Regions from separate parts of the Iodobacter sp. CM08 genome, predicted to be linked through region 2. Evidence: riboswitches for the same ligand, from Rfam matches in the RefSeq annotation. Region 2 holds a riboswitch; the other holds the start of a gene.
The links. Region 2 has a riboswitch for thiamine pyrophosphate ahead of thiM (hydroxyethylthiazole kinase). Riboswitches for the same ligand answer to the same signal wherever they lie in the genome.

Region 1 (9,506 bases), on a different contig from region 2:
CATCTTGTATTTATGGCTTCACTCTATATTTAATAGCTTATGTCGTACAACTTAGTAATACAGTCTATGTTCGTGATTTTTGTGTTTTTTATGTATTAGCTTATCTTTGCTATTTGATTAAGCCCCAAGCAATGTAAATCGGCTCATTGCTTGTTTTAAGCTACCGGCAAGTTTAAGTAGCATACTGGATGAGCTGGCGACCTCTTGTACAGCTGCGCTATTTTCTTCGGCCATTTGGGCAATTTTTTCGACATTTTGCGCCAAATCGCTACTTACTGATTTTTGTTGAAAAATAGCTGTAGAAATATCCCTTACCGCCTCTTGTACCTTGCCTGACTCTAGCTTGATTTGTTCCATAACCTTGTTGGTTTGATCAGAAGCAATCGCAACTTTTTCAAAGTGATTGCCCGATGATTTGCCCGATAAAGCACTCTGCCCTCCAAAACCAGCAACCATACTTGTGATTTCCATTGCGGAGTGGGTGGTGCGCTCGGCCAGTTTACGTACTTCATCGGCCACCACAGCAAAGCCACGGCCTTGCTCTCCAGCTCGGGCGGCTTCAATAGCGGCATTTAAAGCCAATAGATTGGTTTGATCGGCCACATCTTTAATAATAACGGCGATGCTGCCAATTTGAATTGAGCTTTTTTCTAGTTCAATTAGCTTGGCATTAACACCTTCTAATACCTCGCGAATTAAATGGGCGGAGTGGCTCACTTCGGCAGTGCCTGAATTGGCAAGCTGGCCTGCTTCACCCGCTTGTTCATTGGCAGTGGCTGCGCTTAAAAATACGCTATCAATGCTGCCGGAAAGTTGTTCTACGCCTGCAGCAGAGGATGCGGCTGATTCTGATTGTAATTGCGAGCTGGTGGCAACTTGCTCCGCTGCGGTGGCAAGGGCACTACTCATGGTGAGTAGTTCATCACTTTCATGAATCACATGGGCAATCGTTACTGATAGCTCTTTTTGCATATGCTGTAAGGCGGTTTGCATGATGGTGAGTTCGTCATGCCCGGTGATTTTGATGTTAGAGCCCAAATTACCTTGGCTAATTAAGCGCAGTGATTCTTGCACGCTTTCTAATGGATCATTAATGCTGGATGCAATTTTTTTGCCCAGAACAAAGCTAAGAACAATGGCTGCTGCGGTAATGAGTATCGCTTTGATAATTACAAAATGCATATGAGTTTTACTTTTTTCTAAAGATAATTCAGCGAGTTTTTTATTGAAATTAACTAATTCGCTTAAGTTGTTATCAAGGGTCTGAAAGACAGCGTGCACTTGATTGGCTATTAATTCAGAAGCAAGCTTACTATCCTTGGCTCGCCCTGCTGCGATAGCTGCTTGGGCCGCTTTGATATACGCTGGCCAAAAATCATCGGCTTTTTTTAATAGCTCTTTTTCAGTGGGGGTTAAGCTGGTGGAACGGTATTTATCTATTAGGGCATTATATTTTTTTTCATGCTCGCTCATGGATTGAAGAATAAGATCCATTTTTTTATCATCAGATTCTAAAGCATGGGCATAAAGAGTACGGTTATGATAAATCGCTTCCATATTGGCGTTGGCTAGATCCATAATCGGCACAAGCTGGTTATCGTACATATTTATTGATTCATCAAACATATCTTTGGTAGCAAGTATTCCTAACACACCAACTATGAGTGTTAGCAAGGAGCACAGTAGGAAGCCTGAAATCAGTCTTTTAAAAATTGAGTATTCGCGAAGAAGAATCATGTTGGTTCCTGTTGTATATAAGTAAGGAAAACATTGCTCTTGCTATTGATAGCTGAAATAGAGAGCGGATTCAAGCTACTTGCTAATGAATAATCCTAGGCGGTAAAATCTTAGCAATGAGGGAGCTAAAGAAGGGTATATGTTTAAAATTGGTTTGTAATTTATTAAGCGTGGTTATTTCTGCTTAGTCAGCATAGTTTATTGATAAGAGGTTTCTAGCTTAGATTGAGATGGCACGGATTTTTTGTGACAATTATATTGTGAGTGGTAAATTAAATGATAATTTTATAATTACCAATGGATAATTTTATTTTATGATATTGTTTGGCTGAAATAAACTTTTTACTCATTATGCCTTTTGCTTAATAGCGCCTATGCAAATCATTCTTTTAGAGTTGCACGCTGTTTGCTGTTTTTGTATTTATAGCGTGGGTGAAACCTGTGAGCAATACTCAATAAAGATGCGGGGCTCACCTGACTTACGATGCTTATGAGGCGTTTGAACAAGAGGTATGCATAATCAGTTATAGGTTTTTAAAAATTATGGCAATGTTTACTGGCAATCTGCTCCTTACTCATCTGGCTTGAGTTGCTGCTGCTTAATCTTTTTGCTGGGGCTTGTAGATTGAGTGCTTCGCCCCCATGTGCAATCAGTTGATGAATTCAGGGCGCAGCCTGCTGTGCAGGATTAAAAAGATGGCTAAAAAAGATTTTTACGACACGCTAGGTGTGAACCGCGATGCGGGTGATGACGAGATTAAAAAAGCGTATCGCAAACTGGCAATGAAGTACCACCCAGACCGTAACCCTGATGCAAAGGATGCGGAAGAAAAATTTAAAGAGGGTAAAGAAGCCTACGAGGTTTTATCCGACGCGCAAAAACGTGCGGCCTACGATCAATACGGCCATGCTGGCCTTGATCAACAATCAGGCATGGGCGGTGGTGGCGGTGGAGCAGGCTTTGGAGATGCGTTTTCTGATATCTTTGGCGATATTTTTGGCCAAGGCGGCGGTAATCGCGGTGGGCGCTCTAATGTTTATCGTGGTGCAGACCTGCGCTATAACTTAGAAATTAGCTTAGAAGAAGCGGCGCGCGGCGTAGAGCGTCAGATCAAGATTCCTTCGCATGAAGAATGTGGCAGCTGCCACGGCAGTGGGGCTAAGGCGGGCACTCAGGCTAAAACTTGCCACACCTGCGGCGGCCACGGTCAAGTGCGCGTGTCACAAGGCTTCTTTAGCCTGCAGCAGACGTGCCCAACCTGTCACGGTAGCGGTAAGTACATCCCTGATCCATGCCGCCCTTGCTCGGGCACTGGCCGCGTCAGCACGCATAAAACACTGGCAGTGAAAATCCCCGTTGGTGTGGATGAAGGCGATCGTATTCGCTTAAGCGGCGAAGGCGAAGCCGGCGTAAATGGTGGCCCATCTGGCGATCTGTACGTGGTCATTCATGTGAAGGCGCATTCGGTGTTTCAGCGTGATGGCAATGATCTGCATTGCGAAATGCCGATCAGCTTTACCATTGCGGCCTTGGGCGGGGAAATTGAAATCCCTACGCTGGATGGCAAAGCGCGGATTACTATCCCTGCAGAAACGCAAAGTGGCCAGCAGTTCCGCCTGCGTAGCAAGGGGATTAAAGGCGTACGCAGCGCCATTACCGGCGATTTAATGTGTCATGTGATTTTGGAAACGCCGGTTAAACTGACTGCGCGTCAAAAAGAATTGCTAAAAGAGTTTGAAGAAATCAGCCAAGGCGATTCTGATAAGCATAATCCACGGGCTAAATCGTTCATGGATAAAGTAAAAGATTTTTTCGCTTCATAATAAAGTGGAATAGTTAAATCATATCCACTTAATAAAAAGGCCAGTGCTTGAAAATGCACTGGCCTTTTTGCTTTAAGCGCGCTGAAGTGGCCAGCCATAAGTATCCATCGTCATTCCCGAGTGTCTTTATCGGGAATCCAGCTGGCTAGATTCCCGCCTGCGCGGGAATGACGAACTAGATTGGCATAAGGTTGGAAAATGTATTGCAGAGTACTTATTTGATTAAGCGGAACACATAAGGTAGGCGGTAGGCTTCACCTTTACTGGCGCTGATTGCGGCAATAATGCAAAACACCACATTGGCCAGCCCAAGTAAAAATATGCCTAAAAAGCCTACTAAAATAACGGTTAATACCGCGCTAATGGCATAGCCTATCATCACGGTAATAGACCAATTAAGCGCTTCTTTTGCATGCTCTTGCACAAAATGATCGTCTTTTTTAAGCAAAAAGACGATAAGTGCAGGGATAAAGCCAAAGAAAATACTCCCCACCCAAGTCAGTGCCGCGATGGTATTGGAGTCAGACTTTACGGGGGTGGTGACTGGAAATTGATTTTCATCCATCTTGGTCTCGATCACGAGGCAGAAAACTCATTCTAGGTGGCAGGTTTAGCCTAGAGCAAGCGCCATGTTTACATTGCTTAAAAGCTTAGGCCGTACTGTTGTAATCAGATTGCTTTGTCTTGATGCATTAGCGTTTTGCTAAGAGTGGGCCAAAATTAACTAATAGCACGCCAACCGCAATAAACACCGCGCCTAAGATCCGCAGGCTGCCAATTTCACGCATAGGCAGGCCTAAAATGCCGAAGCGATCAAAAAGTAAGGATGCGGTAATTTGCCCCGCCACAATCAAGGAAACCATTGCTGCCACACCAATTCGAGGCGCAAGCAAGGTGGTGCCAAAGACAAACAATGCGCCCATTAGCCCACCAGTAAGCTGCCACCAAGAGGCTTGGCCTAGCTGGCTTAGCCCCGTCCACTTTTGCCCACTTAAAATAGCGCAGAGTGCCAGCGTGAGTGTTCCTATAGAAAAAGACAAAAGTGCCGCCAGTAGCGTACTGCCACCAATGACGCCTTTTAATTGATTGTTGACGGCCGATTGCAGTGGAACGATTAGGCCAATGATGATTGCAAGAAGATAGTAGGGGAGTTGCATAAGGGCTTTGCTGGCGAGGTTGAAGTGGCCATATTGTAGGGTGGGCACGCCCTTGTGCCCACGCCTTTATATTAAGTAAGGGCGGGCAATCTCTTGCCCACCTTGCCATTAAGCCTTGTGATAAACCTCGGCACCCTTTTTGATAAATTCAATTGATTTGGTTTGCATGCCGATCTGATTGGCTTCTGATTCCGCAATCCCTTGCTTGGCTGCAAATTCACGCACGTCTTGGGTGATTTTCATCGAGCAGAAGTGTGGGCCACACATCGAGCAAAAGTGCGCCACTTTGCCGCTGTCTTTGGGCATGGTTTCATCGTGGAAAGAGCGAGCGCGGTCAGGATCTAGCCCCAGATTAAACTGGTCTTCCCAGCGGAATTCAAAGCGGGCTTTAGATAGCGCGTTATCGCGAATCTGTGCGCCAGGATGGCCTTTGGCCAGATCCGCTGCGTGCGCGGCTAGCTTATAAGTAATGATGCCTTCTTTCACATCATCTTTATTGGGCAGGCCCAAATGCTCTTTTGGTGTGACATAGCAAAGCATCGCCGTGCCGTACCAGCCAATTTGCGCCGCGCCAATCGCTGAGGTGATGTGATCGTAGCCGGGGGCGATATCGGTGGTCAGCGGTCCGAGGGTGTAGAACGGCGCTTCGTGGCACCATTCCAGCTCCTTATCCATATTTTCTTTAATCAATTGCATCGGCACATGGCCTGGGCCTTCGATCATCACTTGCACATCGTGCTGCCAAGCAATTTGCGTTAGCTCACCCAGCGTTTTTAGCTCGCCTAATTGGGCTTCATCATTGGCATCCCAGATTGAGCCAGGGCGCAGGCCATCGCCTAAGCTGAAGGCCACATCGTAGGCTTTCATGATTTCGCAGATGTCGGCAAAGTGGGTGTAAAGAAAGTTTTCTTTATGATGCGCTAAACACCATTTGGCCATAATCGAGCCACCACGGCTGACAATGCCAGTCATACGGCCTGCCGTCATTGGTACATAGCGTAGCAATACGCCAGCATGGATGGTGAAGTAATCCACGCCTTGCTCGGCTTGCTCGATCAGCGTGTCTTTGAATATTTCCCAAGTCAGGTCTTCTGCCTTGCCGTTTACTTTTTCTAATGCTTGGTAAATAGGTACAGTACCGATTGGCACGGGGCTGTTACGCAGAATCCATTCGCGGGTTTCGTGGATATTTTTGCCAGTGGACAAATCCATAATGGTGTCTGCACCCCAGCGAATGCCCCAAGTCATTTTTTCTACTTCTTCGCTAATGCTGGAGCTGACGGCAGAGTTACCAATATTGCCGTTAATCTTAACCAAGAAATTACGGCCAATAATCATCGGCTCGGATTCTGGGTGGTTGATGTTGTTGGGGATAATGGCACGGCCACAGGCGATTTCGCTGCGCACAAATTCAGGGGTGATTACATCTGGCATGATGGCGCCGTAGTTTTCGCCCTTGTGCTGGCGATTCATCATGGCCAGCATTTTTTCGCCAGTAGGACTGCTGTCCCGCAGGCTTTGTAGATAAGCCGCACGATTCATGTTTTCACGAATCGCTACGTATTCCATTTCTGGGGTAATGATGCCTTTACGCGCGTAATGCATTTGGCTGACGTTAGAACCCAGCTTGGCTTTGCGTGGCTGACGTTTTAGCTCAAAGCGCAGTTCATCCAATTTGGCATCGGCTTCGCGCATACGGCCGTAATCGCTGGTGAGCTGAGTGAGCAGCTCGGTGTCGTTTCGATCGTTAATCCAAGGAGCTCGTACGGCTTCCAAGCCTTTGCGCACATCGATGGTTGCATCTGGATCGGAGTAAGGGCCGGAGCAGTCGTAAACAAAGATGGGCGGGTTTTTTTCTGTTGCGCCGCTGATACTCATTTGGAGCGGGGTATCGGCTTGGCTAATTTCACGCATAGGCACACGAATATCATCACGTGAACCTGTGACATAAATTTTGCGTGAGTTGGGGAGTGGCTGGATGGCTGCGTCGTCAACGACGGCAGTGGATGCTAAAAACTGGGCTTTTGCGTTCATGCTCTACTCCACAGGGGCGCGGGGAGAGCGGGATAAGGGCAACCGCTCGCTTCCCTACGCCGGTATTAACCGAATCAGGTTCAGAGGGTAATTCTCATCCACACCGATGATTGGTGCAGAACCCCTAGCGATAAAGTAGTGAAGGTATATAAAAATGGAGTAAACCGCAAATTTAAGATGGAGTGAGATGATTTTTATCAGGGAGAGCTGGGGAGTGGGCGTCATCCCCGAGGGGGGGCGGGGATCCAGAAATTTTGAGCGCTGCAGGACTGGATTCCCGCTTTCGTGGGAATGACGAGTCAATCAACTGAGCTTAGTCGTTCATCAGAAATAAAGATAAGGTCGTCAGTCAAGCCCATGTGTGTTCTTGGCTTTTTTCGTGCAGTTAGTGTTTTTCGTGGACGAAATGCCTTGGTGCGTAGCATCCGTTACTCATCCTTGCTCTTCTAGCGAGCAATCTACGGTGCATTAGCCACACTGAGCTTGGTCTGTGGGATAATTGCGAAAATTTTCAAACGCTGGGTTTGATCTCGGCTCGCTTTGAGGTGATAAAAATGGATTGGGAAAACGCACGTTATTTATTAGTTGAGCAGCAAATTCGCCCATGGGATGTGCTGGATCAAAAGGTGCTCAACCGTGTATTAGCGGTTAAGCGCGAAGAGTTTGTGCCCGCGGATAAAAAAGAGCTGGCCTTTGTGGATATCGAGCTGCCGCTGGCGAATGGCTCGCAAATGCTGGCCCCCAAAATGGAAGCTAAGCTATTGCAGGATATCGATCCGCAAATTACAGATAAGGTATTAGTTGTTGGCGCAGGTACTGGCTATTTGATGGCGCTAGCGGCAGGCTTGGTGGCGCATGTGTATGGTGTAGAGATTGATGCGGCTCTGGTTGATGTTGCCCGCGCCAATTTGGCGACTGCCGGTATTATTAATGCCACGGTGACTCAAGGCGATGCACTGGCCGCAGCGCAAAAGCAAGGCCCATTTAATGCAATTATCGTGACGGGCTCTTTAGCTGAAGTTCCTGCCAGCTTGAAAGATCAGTTGGCGGTGGGTGGGCGTTTGATTGCAGTGGTAGGCGAATTGCCAATTATGTCGGCAACATTGTTTAGCTGTGTGGAAAAAGGCAGTTTTAGTGAAAATAAGCTGTTTGAATATAATTTGCCGCGCTTAAAAAATGCTGTAGAAAAAACGGCATTTGCATTTTAATAAATTGAAAATAGCGCGGCCTGATTGGCCGCGTTATTTATATAAAGGGCTTATATGCAACAGATTAACCCGCTTGAATTATCCCAATGGCTAAGCGATACCACTCGGCCAAATCCGCTGTTATTGGATGTGCGTGAAGTGGCGGAGTATGAGATTTGCCATATTGATGGCAGCCAATTAGTACCCATGAATACTATTCCTAGCCGCTTTAGCGAGCTGGATGAAGAAGCCACGATTGTGGTGATTTGTCATCATGGTATGCGTAGTTATCAAGTTGCTTCTTTTCTTGAGCGCCAAGGTTTTGCGAATGTTATTAATTTGCATGGCGGTATTGCGCGCTGGGCAGAAGAGGTTGATGTGGCTATGGCTAGGTACTAAACAGGCTCTTTTTATAACGCTAGTGTTTGGTGTTTAGATATTCCAAATGAATTGGTTTTAATCCAGGGTGGCTTCCCTCCGCCACATTGGCTTGTTATAGTCTCCCCGCTTGATTTTTTACGCCCTCTGCCTTTCATAAGATCTTAATGACAATGAAATTATCCAAAAGCTCTGCTGCTATTTCTCTTTCCTTGCTACTAGCTGGGCCTGCGTGGTCTGCAACGTGCTTATCAGGAGTGGGTGATTGCCAAAATATTCCTGATGATGCTCAGACAATGAGTCAAGGCGCTTTGCTGCAACAGCCGGGCAATCCTTACCCACAACAGGGTTTGCAGCAGCAGGGGCAGACCAGCCAGCAAAGCAGAAATACTGCGCCTCAATTGCAAACTCCTATGGCGCCAGTATCTTGTGATGATGTCAGTGGCAAGGTGGCAGTGGATCGTAATAGCAAATATAAATTACCCGCGACACCTTTGAATGATTTCCAAAAGTACCTCTGTAGCAGCAGTAATTTGCCGCTACCGATTTTTGGTCAGCAAATATTTCAGGCGCAGCAAGCGGCCTATTCCCCATTTGAGGCTGCACCGGTTTCTGCGGATTACTTGATTGGTGTGGGGGACAATTTTTCGCTACGTATTTGGGGGCAGCTGGATGCAGATTTACAGCTAAAAGTGGATCGTTCTGGTGCGGTGTTTATTCCCCGTGTTGGCAATGTCAACGTGGTAGGGATTCCATTTGGCGCTTTAAAACAGCACTTAAGCCGTGAAGTGGGCAAGGTTTATCGTAATTTTGATTTGGCCGTTACCATGGGCCAGTTAAAAAGCGTGCAGGTGTTTGTGGTGGGTTTTGCGCAAAATCCTGGTAGTTATAGCTTGGGTTCGCTTTCTACCGTAGTAAACGCCTTGTTTGCGGCTGGCGGCCCTTCGGCCAATGGTAGCTTGCGTAAAATTCAAGTAAAACGTGCCGGCAAGGTGGTGAATGAGTTTGACTTGTATGACTTACTGCTTAAAGGCGATAAAAGCCATGATCTGATGCTGCAAGGCGGCGACGTGGTGTATGTGCCGCCAGTAGGTGGGCAGGCGGCGATTTCTGGTAGCGTGAAAGTGCCAGCAATCTATGAAGTGAAAGCGGGTGAAAACCTGCAAGATTTAATTAACTGGGCCGGTGG
Region 2 (9,506 bases):
CAGCCCCAGCCGCAGCCAACTTTTCTTTCTTCCCCCTGCTGGCCGTCCTGATCTGGACAGGCAACACGCTGGTCACTAAAGCCGCCGCCGTGGTGATAGAGCCAGCGGCCATTGCTTTTTACCGCTGGCTGCTGGCGGGGTTAGTTTTAACGCCGTTTGTATTGCGCGCCGTATGGCGACAACGCGCTATGGTGGCGGCCCACTGGCCCAAGCTCGCTTTCTTAGGATGTTTAGGAATGGGCATGTATCAGGGGCTGGCTTATGAAGCGGCAAAAACCACCTCGGCCATCCATATGGGCGTGGTGGTGGCTTTAATGCCACTGTTTTCCACCTTGCTAGCCAGCCTATTTGCAGGCGAAGCGCTCAGTGCATCGCGGCTTGGCGGCGTGGGATTATCGCTCTTGGGCCTCTTGATACTCTGCACCCACGGCCAGCCTGCCACTTTACTGCACGGCGCAGTGCAGCTCGGCGATGGATTAATGCTGATCGCAGTGGCATCAAACGCGCTCTACGGCGTATTACTGAAACGCTGGGCGCTGCCGTTATCAACGTGGCAGCAGCTGTATGTGCAGGCCGGATTTGGCATTTTGATGCTACTGCCCTTCTGGTGGCTAGCCCCCGCATCGCCCATCACCGCGCAAAATATCCCGCTGATTTTGTACGCTGGCATCCCCGCCTCCATCGGCGCACCGTTTTGCTGGATAAGTGGCATAAAAATCCTCGGCCCCGCCCGCGCCAGCCTCTACATGAACCTACTCCCCCTCTTTGTAGCACTAGCCGCATCCACCCTCATGGGCGAACAACTTTATGCTTACCATGCGATTGGCGGAACACTGGCGCTAGCGGGGGTTTGGTGGGGGCAAAGGGTGGTATTAAGCCCCGCATAATGGTTTGCGAAGTTCATGATAACTTCGCAAAGTCATCTTAAGACTTAGTTTATAGAGCGCATAAATAATCAATTCAGAAAACTAATCGCCGCCTTACCTGCTTTTGCTGCGTTAGTATAAAAGCGCTGCAATACTTTGAAATTGCTTAGCAGAAACGCCAGTGCATCATCGCCTTCATCCCAAATATCGGGGTAAACCCCGGAATTTGTCATTGCTTCGGTATCAAACATGGCGCGGAATGCTTCATCAGAGATGGCGTTTAGCCCAATCCCATCAACTTAAGGGCACTGTTGATCGTTAAACCTTAAGCGATCAACTTAGATCTATCTATTGCAAGGAAACATCGTAGGGCGGGTGAAACCCGCGTTTTTTCAGCATGACTCGCGTGTTGCACCCGCCCTACGAATAGCATATTGCTTAAGTTGATAGGATGGGCGTTTAGCCCCCTAGCGATTTCTTTTACGCTGGCGGCAGAGATGCCGTGGGCGGGGCCATAGCCTACGTCTTCTTCGCCAATTTTTTTAATTCCCAATACGGCATGGGCTAAAGGTGAAGACACTGCGTTGTTTTCTGTCAGCATAAAATGAATACCATGCCATGCTTTATCAATATCAATAATTTGCGCTGCATATTCGCCATCTAATACCGCGGCGATTTCTCCAGATTCATCGTATAAAGCATCTAATTCATCCTGCGGGATGGCTAAAAAATTACCGATCATTGACATATTAAATCCTTATTTAAAAATTCTTTTCTTGAAGCAGATAAAAGCTAATCCTATTTATTTAAAAACATGAAATAAACCTAAAGGTAGGCGAAGCAGTTTAGTTTTCCCACGCCACGAGGGCTTACTTGGTTATGACTTTGTTCAAGCAAAGCCATGTATTGCATACAAACATATTAGAAGCGAACTGATCCATATCGTAGCGCGGATAACACAAAACAAGTACCCCACGCCTCACCACCACGCATGAAAATGCTGCACCGGCCCTATTCCCTGCCCTACTTGTAATTGATCTGCGGCGGCAATGGCGGCAAGTAGATAGCTTTTTGCTGCGTGTACGGAGCTGGGCCAGTCTGGGTGTTTGGGCCGCAATGCGGCAAGGGCTGCGGATAATGTGCAGCCGGTGCCGTGAGTGTGTTGGGTGGGAATGCGCGCTGCTGCAAAGCGGGTGGCACCAGCGGTGGTGATTAGCCAATCGGGGCTTTCATTGCCACCTAAATGCCCTCCCTTCATAAGCACGGCTTGCGCGCCCATTTGCAGCAAGGCGTGGCCTTGCTCTTGCATCTGCTGTTCAGTTTGTGCCTCGGCGCAGCCTAGCAATGCGGCGGCCTCAGGTAAATTGGGGGTGATCAAATCAGCCAAAGGCAGCAGCTCATTGCGAATGCCGGCGATGGCTTCTGGCAACAGCAGTGGGTGGCCGCCTTTGGCGATCATCACGGTATCGAGCACTACGCAGGCCGGGCGATGTTGGCGTAAGCCCCGTGCCACGGCGGCAACAATCTCTGCATTGGCTAGCATACCAATCTTGACGCTATCGACGCGGATATCTGCCAATACGGCATCAAGCTGCGCCAGCACAAATGCAGGCGGCACGGCGTGAACGGCGTGTACGCCTTGGGTATTTTGTGCGGTGAGCGCGGTAATCACGCTCATGCCATAAGCGCCCAGCGCCGAAAAAGTTTTTAAATCGGCCTGAATCCCCGCGCCACCGCCAGAATCAGAGCCGGCAATCGTTAATACATTAACAATCATTGGCCACTCCCTTCTGCGGCAAGGCACTACAGCGTAAATAGATAGCAAGCCGAATCAGACCCGGAAACCTTAGTGCATTAACAATCATTGACCACTCCCTTCTGCTGCAAGGCACTACAGCGTAAATAGATAGCAAGCCGAATCAGACCCGGAAACCTTAGTGCATTAACAATCATTGACCACTCCCTTCTGCTGCAAGGCACCACAGCGTAAATAGATAGCAAGCCGAATCAGACCCGGAAACCTTAGTGCATTAACAATCATATGCAGCCATTTCCTTTCGTAAAGCTTGTGCTGCCTGCTGAGGGTCGTTCTGGCCACAAATGGCCGAAACCACGGCTACGCCATTCGCCCCCGCCGCACGTAAACCGGCTACCCGCCCCAAGCCTATGCCGCCGATCGCTACGGCAGGTAGGGATTTTATTTGCATCAGCGTGGCAAATTCTTCTAGGCCGATGACTGGGGAGGCGTCTAATTTTGTGCCGGTGGCAAACACCGGCCCCACGCCAATGTAATCCACCAAACCCTGTGGCACAGCTTTAATATGGGCGGCATTAGAGGTCGACAAACCCAATATTTTATTTGGCCCAATGAGCTGGCGAGCCATCTCTGGCACGATATCCTGCTGGCCCACATGCACACCGGCGGCATCCACCAACAGCGCCACATCGATATGATCATTAATAATTAAGGGAATATTCAATGGCTCTAGCGCGTTTTTAAGCGCCTGAGCGGCACTCACCCACTGGCGTTTTTTCCAATTAGGTGCGCGCAATTGCACGATGGTCACGCCCCCTGCCACTGCGGCCAGAGCGGTTGCCACCATGCCCTGCTCGCCACCGCATAGATCAGGATCTAGCACCAAATAAAGCGATAAATCAAAACAAAGTTTCATTCTTCTGCCGCCTTTAACAGAGCGGGCTGCATGACATACAGCGCATCTAAAAATGCGGGCAAAAAGGTGCCCGGGCCATCGCAAGCTGATTCGGCGCGCTCCCCAGCAATCGCCATCACGGCGCAGGCGGCGGCCACCGCAGCAAGCCGATCAGGCGCACCCGCCACAAAAGCCGCCACCACGGCAGATAAGGCGCAGCCCGTACCCACGACGCGGGTCATCAAAACATGGCCCCAGGGAATCGCCCATGTCACTTCGCCATCGCTAACGTAATCCACCTCGCCCGTTACCGCCACAATTGCGCCGGTTTGCTGGGCCAGCCGCTTTGCAGCAGCAATGGCAGAAGCCGAATGCGCCGTGCTATCTACGCCCTTGCCGCTAGCGGATTCGCCTGCCAAGCACATAATTTCTGAGGCATTGCCGCGAATCACCGCTGGTTTTTCTTGCATTAAAGCGTGCAAGGCATCGGTTCGATAGGCCAAAACGCCTGCTGCCACGGGGTCTAACACCCAAGGCGTGCCAGCCGTATTGGCCGCCGCTACCGCCGCTTGCATCACAGCAAGGCGCGCTGGGTAAAGCGTGCCGACATTAATCAATAGCGCATCGGCCATCGCGGCAAAATCGGTGACTTCTACCTCGGCCACGATCATGGCAGGGGATGCGCCGAGCGCGAGTAAGACATTTGCGGTGATGGATTGCACCACTTCATTGGTCAAGCAATGCACCAAGGGCGCTGCGGCGCGCATGCGTTCTAGCTCTTCGCCAACACGGCGCAAAGAAAACTGGGGGATAAGCGGGATGGTGTGCAAGTCAGACATTTTGAGTTCCTTGGCAGGCGCAGGCGGCCCATCAAGGATGGCCGACATCCCTACGCTGGCATTATCCAGATCAGGTCACGGGTATTTCTCAGCCGTATTCACTTACGGCACCCCGAGTCAGACAAGCATTTTGCGCATAAAACCAAGGACAAACAAGCATAAAAGATCAAAATTTTAATACAAACTGTCTGTAGCTAGGCTATTTATTGACTTGTTTAACCGCTTGCATGGCCAAATGCGCTTTCACTCGGCTTAACACCAAAGGCAGGCACAATGGCTTAGTCATATAATCTATCGCGCCTAATTCCATGCCAAAGATCTCATCCTCTGCTTCGCAACGGGCCGACATAAAGATAATAGGAATATGGCAAAGTGCTGGGTTGGCCTTGATTTGCCGACAAGCTTCATAGCCATCCATTTCTGGCATCAGGATATCCAATAAAATAAGCTGCGGCAGCGGTGTTTTAGCCAGCCTATCTAGGGCCTCTAAGCCGTTATTGGCGGTAACAACCCGAAATTCTTTTTTTAGCATGCGATCAATCAGCAGCAGATTCATCGGGGTATCGTCTACCGCCATCACCAAAGGCGCTTCAGCCGCCTGAGACTCCACCTCATCGCCGCTTAGCTTCACCCCATCTAATGCCACAATTAAATCCACCAAAAAACTCACCAAGGCAGAAGAAAACGCCTCCAGCATAGGCTTACACATTGGATCGGTTGGGCGGTAGCGAATAACGTTTTCTAATTCAGCGGCCAGCTCTGCTAGCTCTGTAGCGCCAATACTGCCTGCTACGGATTTACTGCTATGCAATAAGCGCTCGGCAGTGCTGTAATCTTTTTCCTCTAAGGCCAAGCTAATCTCCGCAATAATTGCGGATTGCCCATGAATAAATTTTCTAAGCATTTCCAAATATAAAGATTCTTTTCCTAGCACTCGCCGCAGGCCATTACTCACATCTAAGCCCGCAATATTTAGCAATTCCAATTTATGGGTTAATGCAAAAGATTTGTTGGCTACGGTTGCCGCACCATTCATCTTATTGGCATTTTCAGGCCGTGGTTTTATCCAGCGCAATAATGCTGACCACAGATCATTAGGCTCGATGGGTTTGGCAACGTGATCATTCATTCCCGCAGCGATACATCGCTCTTGGTCTGCCTTCATGGCATTCGCCGTCATTGCCACAATGGATACATTGGCATATTGCGGTAACAGCCTTATTTGTTTGGTGGCTTCCAGCCCATCCATCACCGGCATTTGCATATCCATCAATACTAAGTCGTAACTTGTTTGTTGAACTTTTTGAACCGCTTGTTGACCATCTTCGGCCAAATCAACGGTGAATCCTGCATCATGTAATAAATCGATGGCAACTTGTTGATTTAAATCGTTATCCTCTACTAATAAAATACGCGCACCTTGAATGCTAGATAAATCAATTTCTAGTGTAGATGTATTTAACAATGCAAAAGATGCTCTATCGTTAGCGCTACCCAATACCCGCATGGTGGTATCAAATAATTGCGAGGCACTTACTGGTTTAATTAACACATCATCAATCAGATTGGCGGGTGTTTCATTTAATACCTCATCCCGCCCATAAGCAGTGACCACCACTAATTGCGGTGGTGCTTGTAAGGCTAAAGATTGAATCGCTCTTGCTGTTTCAGCGCCATCCATCTGCGGCATACGCCAATCTAAAAAAACCACTGCAAATGGCGCGCCAGCTGCGTCGGCCTGTTTCACTTGAGCCACGGCGGCCTGCCCTGACATCACCACACTCGGCTGAAAAGTCATGGTGCGTAATAACTCAGCCAAAACACGGGCGGCGTCTTCTTGATCATCCACCACCAGCACGGCTTTGTTGCGCAGATCTACACTCGGCAATAAGGAGCGTGGTACCAAGTGGCTGATATTTAAGCGCGTAGTAAACCAAAAAACACTGCCTTCGCCCCAAACACTAGTCAACCCTACTTCGCCCCCCATCAGCTGGGCCAATTGTTTAGAAATAGCCAAGCCTAAACCCGTCCCGCCATATTTACGGGTTATTGAGGTATCGGCTTGCTGAAAGGATTGAAATAAACGCTCAATTTGATTTGCTTCAATCCCAATCCCTGTATCACTCACCGCCCAATAAAGAAGCACACCTTCATTGTTTTTTTCTAAAACTTTGCAAGTTAACTTCACACACCCTTCTTGTGTAAATTTAACCGCGTTATTTATATAGTTGATCAATATTTGCTCAATCCTTAATGAGTCACCGCACAAAGTTCTGGGTACATCAGCGGCAATATCAAAAACCAGCTCTAATCCTTTACTATTCACTTTATCTAGCAATAAATTAGCCACATTATCCAGCACTTTATCCAATTCAAAATCAAGCATTTCAATTTTTAATTTTCCAGATTCTATTTTAGAAAAATCCAGAATATCATTGATAATACCTAGTAAATGCTGGCCAGATTTTTGAATCTTTTCAATATAATCGCGCTGTTTGAATGTAAGATTAGATTTAAGCACCAAATAAGACATCCCAATCACCGCATTCATCGGGGTGCGGATTTCATGGCTCATATTGGCTAAAAATTCGGATTTCATTTGCGAAGCTTGATCTGCATGATTGCGCGCCCGCTCTAGCTCTATTTGCTGCACTTGCAATGTATCGTTGGCCAAGCCCAAGGCCGAGGTTCGCTCAGAGACTTTGGCCTCTAGCGCCTCTTCATTGCGTTTTAATGCATAAACCAAGTCAGTTTGGCTTTGCAGGGCATCGGCCTGCGCCTTGGCCCGCTGACGATGCTGACGCAACATGGCAAAAGCCAGCAATAAGGTTAGTAAGCATTGAAACCCCGTCAGCGTGCTAGTGAAAATAATTTGCTTTTTTACTTCGGCACCGCGGCCATCCACCACATTGGCAGAAGCAACAGCGGCTTTTAAATCCAACTCTTGGATTAAATCTTCTAGTGGAGGAGCAAAGCTTTGTAATAAGCCCGCAAATTGAGCTGATGCAATGGGCCGATCTGGGTAGGCACCTAGGTAATGATCCGCCTCGCTAACAAACTGATTTAATGCCTTGACTGTTTCAGAGAAAATAGGAAATCCCCGCATTAACTCCTTTGGCGCGCCTGCTTGGCAATTTATTATCCGGCTAACAAATATTTCGTAGCGCAATTTTAATTCATCAAGCGGCACTTTGTTTTTATCTAGTAAGTGCAATTCAAATGTTTTTTCAAATCGTTGATAATCTACATGTAATTGAATCAAGGCCCAAAGTGCGTTGTCATCTGCCCGCCCTAATGCGGTATTTAAACTTTTAAATTGAATTACTTGCAAAACAGCAATTGCGGCATAGACAGCGACCAAACTACTAATGATGAGCCATAGCAGCCGCTTGCTGTGATCCATAGCTCCCCCCTTATTGCATATTTATTTTTGAGAGTTGCCAAATAGATCGCGTGTAATACAGCTCTTTTTGTAGCTCCTCATGTTTATCATAGGGGTATACAATAAATAGCGGGCCTTTCTCCCGAATAGGCATAGGCTTATCATTCATTAGCCGCGCCAATACCACGGGGTAATGCGCCACATCGGAATAAGGTATTTCTACACGATAGTCATTTAGGGCGATCAAGGTGATTTTTTCACCCTTTGCTCCCGCCGCCGCTAATACATCTTTTAAAAGAGGCCCAGTAAACTTAACCGGCTTGTCATACCAAGGTGTTTGCGTAGTGAAACTAATTTGGGGGAGCTTTGTTAGCTGATCCATAGTAAATACAGCCTCTTTACCACGATTAGGCTGACTTACATTTCCAGAAACAGTAAGGACAACAGCCCCACCTGGGGCTTCTAGTGCAAATACTGAGCCACAAAAACAGCAAATAGCAAACCAGAGTGGCAGTTTCATTATTTAGACTCCAAAGCAAGCTCAATAACAATAGGGTGCATTTACACACTAGTATTGAATTGCCTTTCTTGCCCCCACAACACACAAACTGACCTGCTATTTACCTTATTCTTTTAATTCAGCAATCGGGCTAGTAAGCACACGCCCTGCTCAATTTGCTCGATACTGGCATGGCTAAAATTAAGCCTTAGTGTTGCAGATGGCTGCGGCACTGGATCAAAAGCTGCGCCAGGCATAATCGCCAGGCCTGCATCTAATGCGGTGCGCATTAGATGCATCGTATCTTGTTGGGTATTGAGTGTTAGCCAAAAAAACAAACCTCCAATTGGCTTTTCCCAATGGGCTTTATCCCCCAAATGGCGCTGTAAGCAAGCATGCATAAAATCACGCTTCTGCCGATACAAAGGCAAGATACTACTGACATGCCGATCTAAGCTACCATCGGCCAAAACTTGCGCCACAATGGCTTGGCTGAGGCGATTGCTATGTAAATCAGCGGCTTGCTTAAGCCGTGTTAGTGGTAAAACAAGCTCGGGGTGCACAATCAGATAGCCAAGACGCAGCCCTGGCGCAAGCGTTTTAGAAAACGATCCTTGATACACCCAAAACGCTTCTTTGAGCCGCGAGACAATAGGCTCAGGCGCAGGGCCATCAAAAGAAAGATCTCGGTAAGGATCGTCCTCAAACACCAACATAGAGTGCCGATCAAACGCCTCGGCCAAAGCCTTACGGCGCTCTTTTGAATAACATCGCCCCGTTGGGTTTTGAAATGTAGGCACCAAGTAAGCCAAGCGGGCATCACATGCGGCCAAAGCCTGCGGCAAGATCCCCTGTTCATCTTGCTGAACACTGACAAACTGGCCGCCAAATAAGCGAAACACCTGCAAGGCCGCTAAATAGGTGGGTGATTCAGTCAAGATTTGCGTGCCTTCATCCACCATCAGCTTACTGACAAGATCAATCCCCTGCTGCGAGCCATTCACAATCAAAACCTGCTCCGCCGAGCAATCAATCCCCATCGCCTTGGCACGTAAAGCCACTTGCTGACGCAGTGCAGGCTCACCCTCGGTTTGCCCATATTGCCAAATATCATCTGGCAACTGGTTTAAGGCATTTTGATCCGCCTTAAACAGGGCTTCACTGGCTGGTAAGCCCCCTGCAAAAGAAATAATACCGGGCTGTGAAGCCGCAGCTAAAATATCCCTAACTAATGAGGAAGTTAGCCGATTAATCCGTGTTGCAAACATA

Region 1: another riboswitch for thiamine pyrophosphate. It lies ahead of thiC (phosphomethylpyrimidine synthase ThiC); the one in region 2 lies ahead of thiM (hydroxyethylthiazole kinase).

The regions. Positions count from the first base shown of each region.
Region 1 is NZ_JAWQUO010000015.1:69,914-79,419, reverse strand. Features, by position in the region: gene R6242_RS10475 (methyl-accepting chemotaxis protein) at 118-1,737, opposite strand; gene dnaJ (molecular chaperone DnaJ) at 2,434-3,561, shown strand; gene R6242_RS10465 (DUF4870 domain-containing protein) at 3,776-4,126, opposite strand; gene R6242_RS10460 (DMT family transporter) at 4,254-4,766, opposite strand; gene thiC (phosphomethylpyrimidine synthase ThiC) at 4,827-6,752, opposite strand; TPP riboswitch at 6,787-6,888, opposite strand; gene R6242_RS10450 (protein-L-isoaspartate O-methyltransferase) at 7,307-7,960, shown strand; gene R6242_RS10445 (rhodanese-like domain-containing protein) at 8,015-8,338, shown strand; gene R6242_RS10440 (SLBB domain-containing protein) at 8,491-9,506, shown strand, end outside.
Region 2 is NZ_JAWQUO010000016.1:32,922-42,427, forward strand. Features, by position in the region: gene R6242_RS10900 (DMT family transporter) at 1-887, shown strand, start outside; gene R6242_RS10905 (DUF1877 family protein) at 956-1,156, opposite strand; gene R6242_RS10910 (DUF1877 family protein) at 1,192-1,614, opposite strand; gene thiD (bifunctional hydroxymethylpyrimidine kinase/phosphomethylpyrimidine kinase) at 1,846-2,643, opposite strand; gene thiE (thiamine phosphate synthase) at 2,897-3,538, opposite strand; gene thiM (hydroxyethylthiazole kinase) at 3,535-4,356, opposite strand; TPP riboswitch at 4,387-4,481, opposite strand; gene R6242_RS10930 (response regulator) at 4,556-7,759, opposite strand; gene R6242_RS10935 (molybdopterin-dependent oxidoreductase) at 7,770-8,258, opposite strand; gene R6242_RS10940 (PLP-dependent aminotransferase family protein) at 8,372-9,505, opposite strand.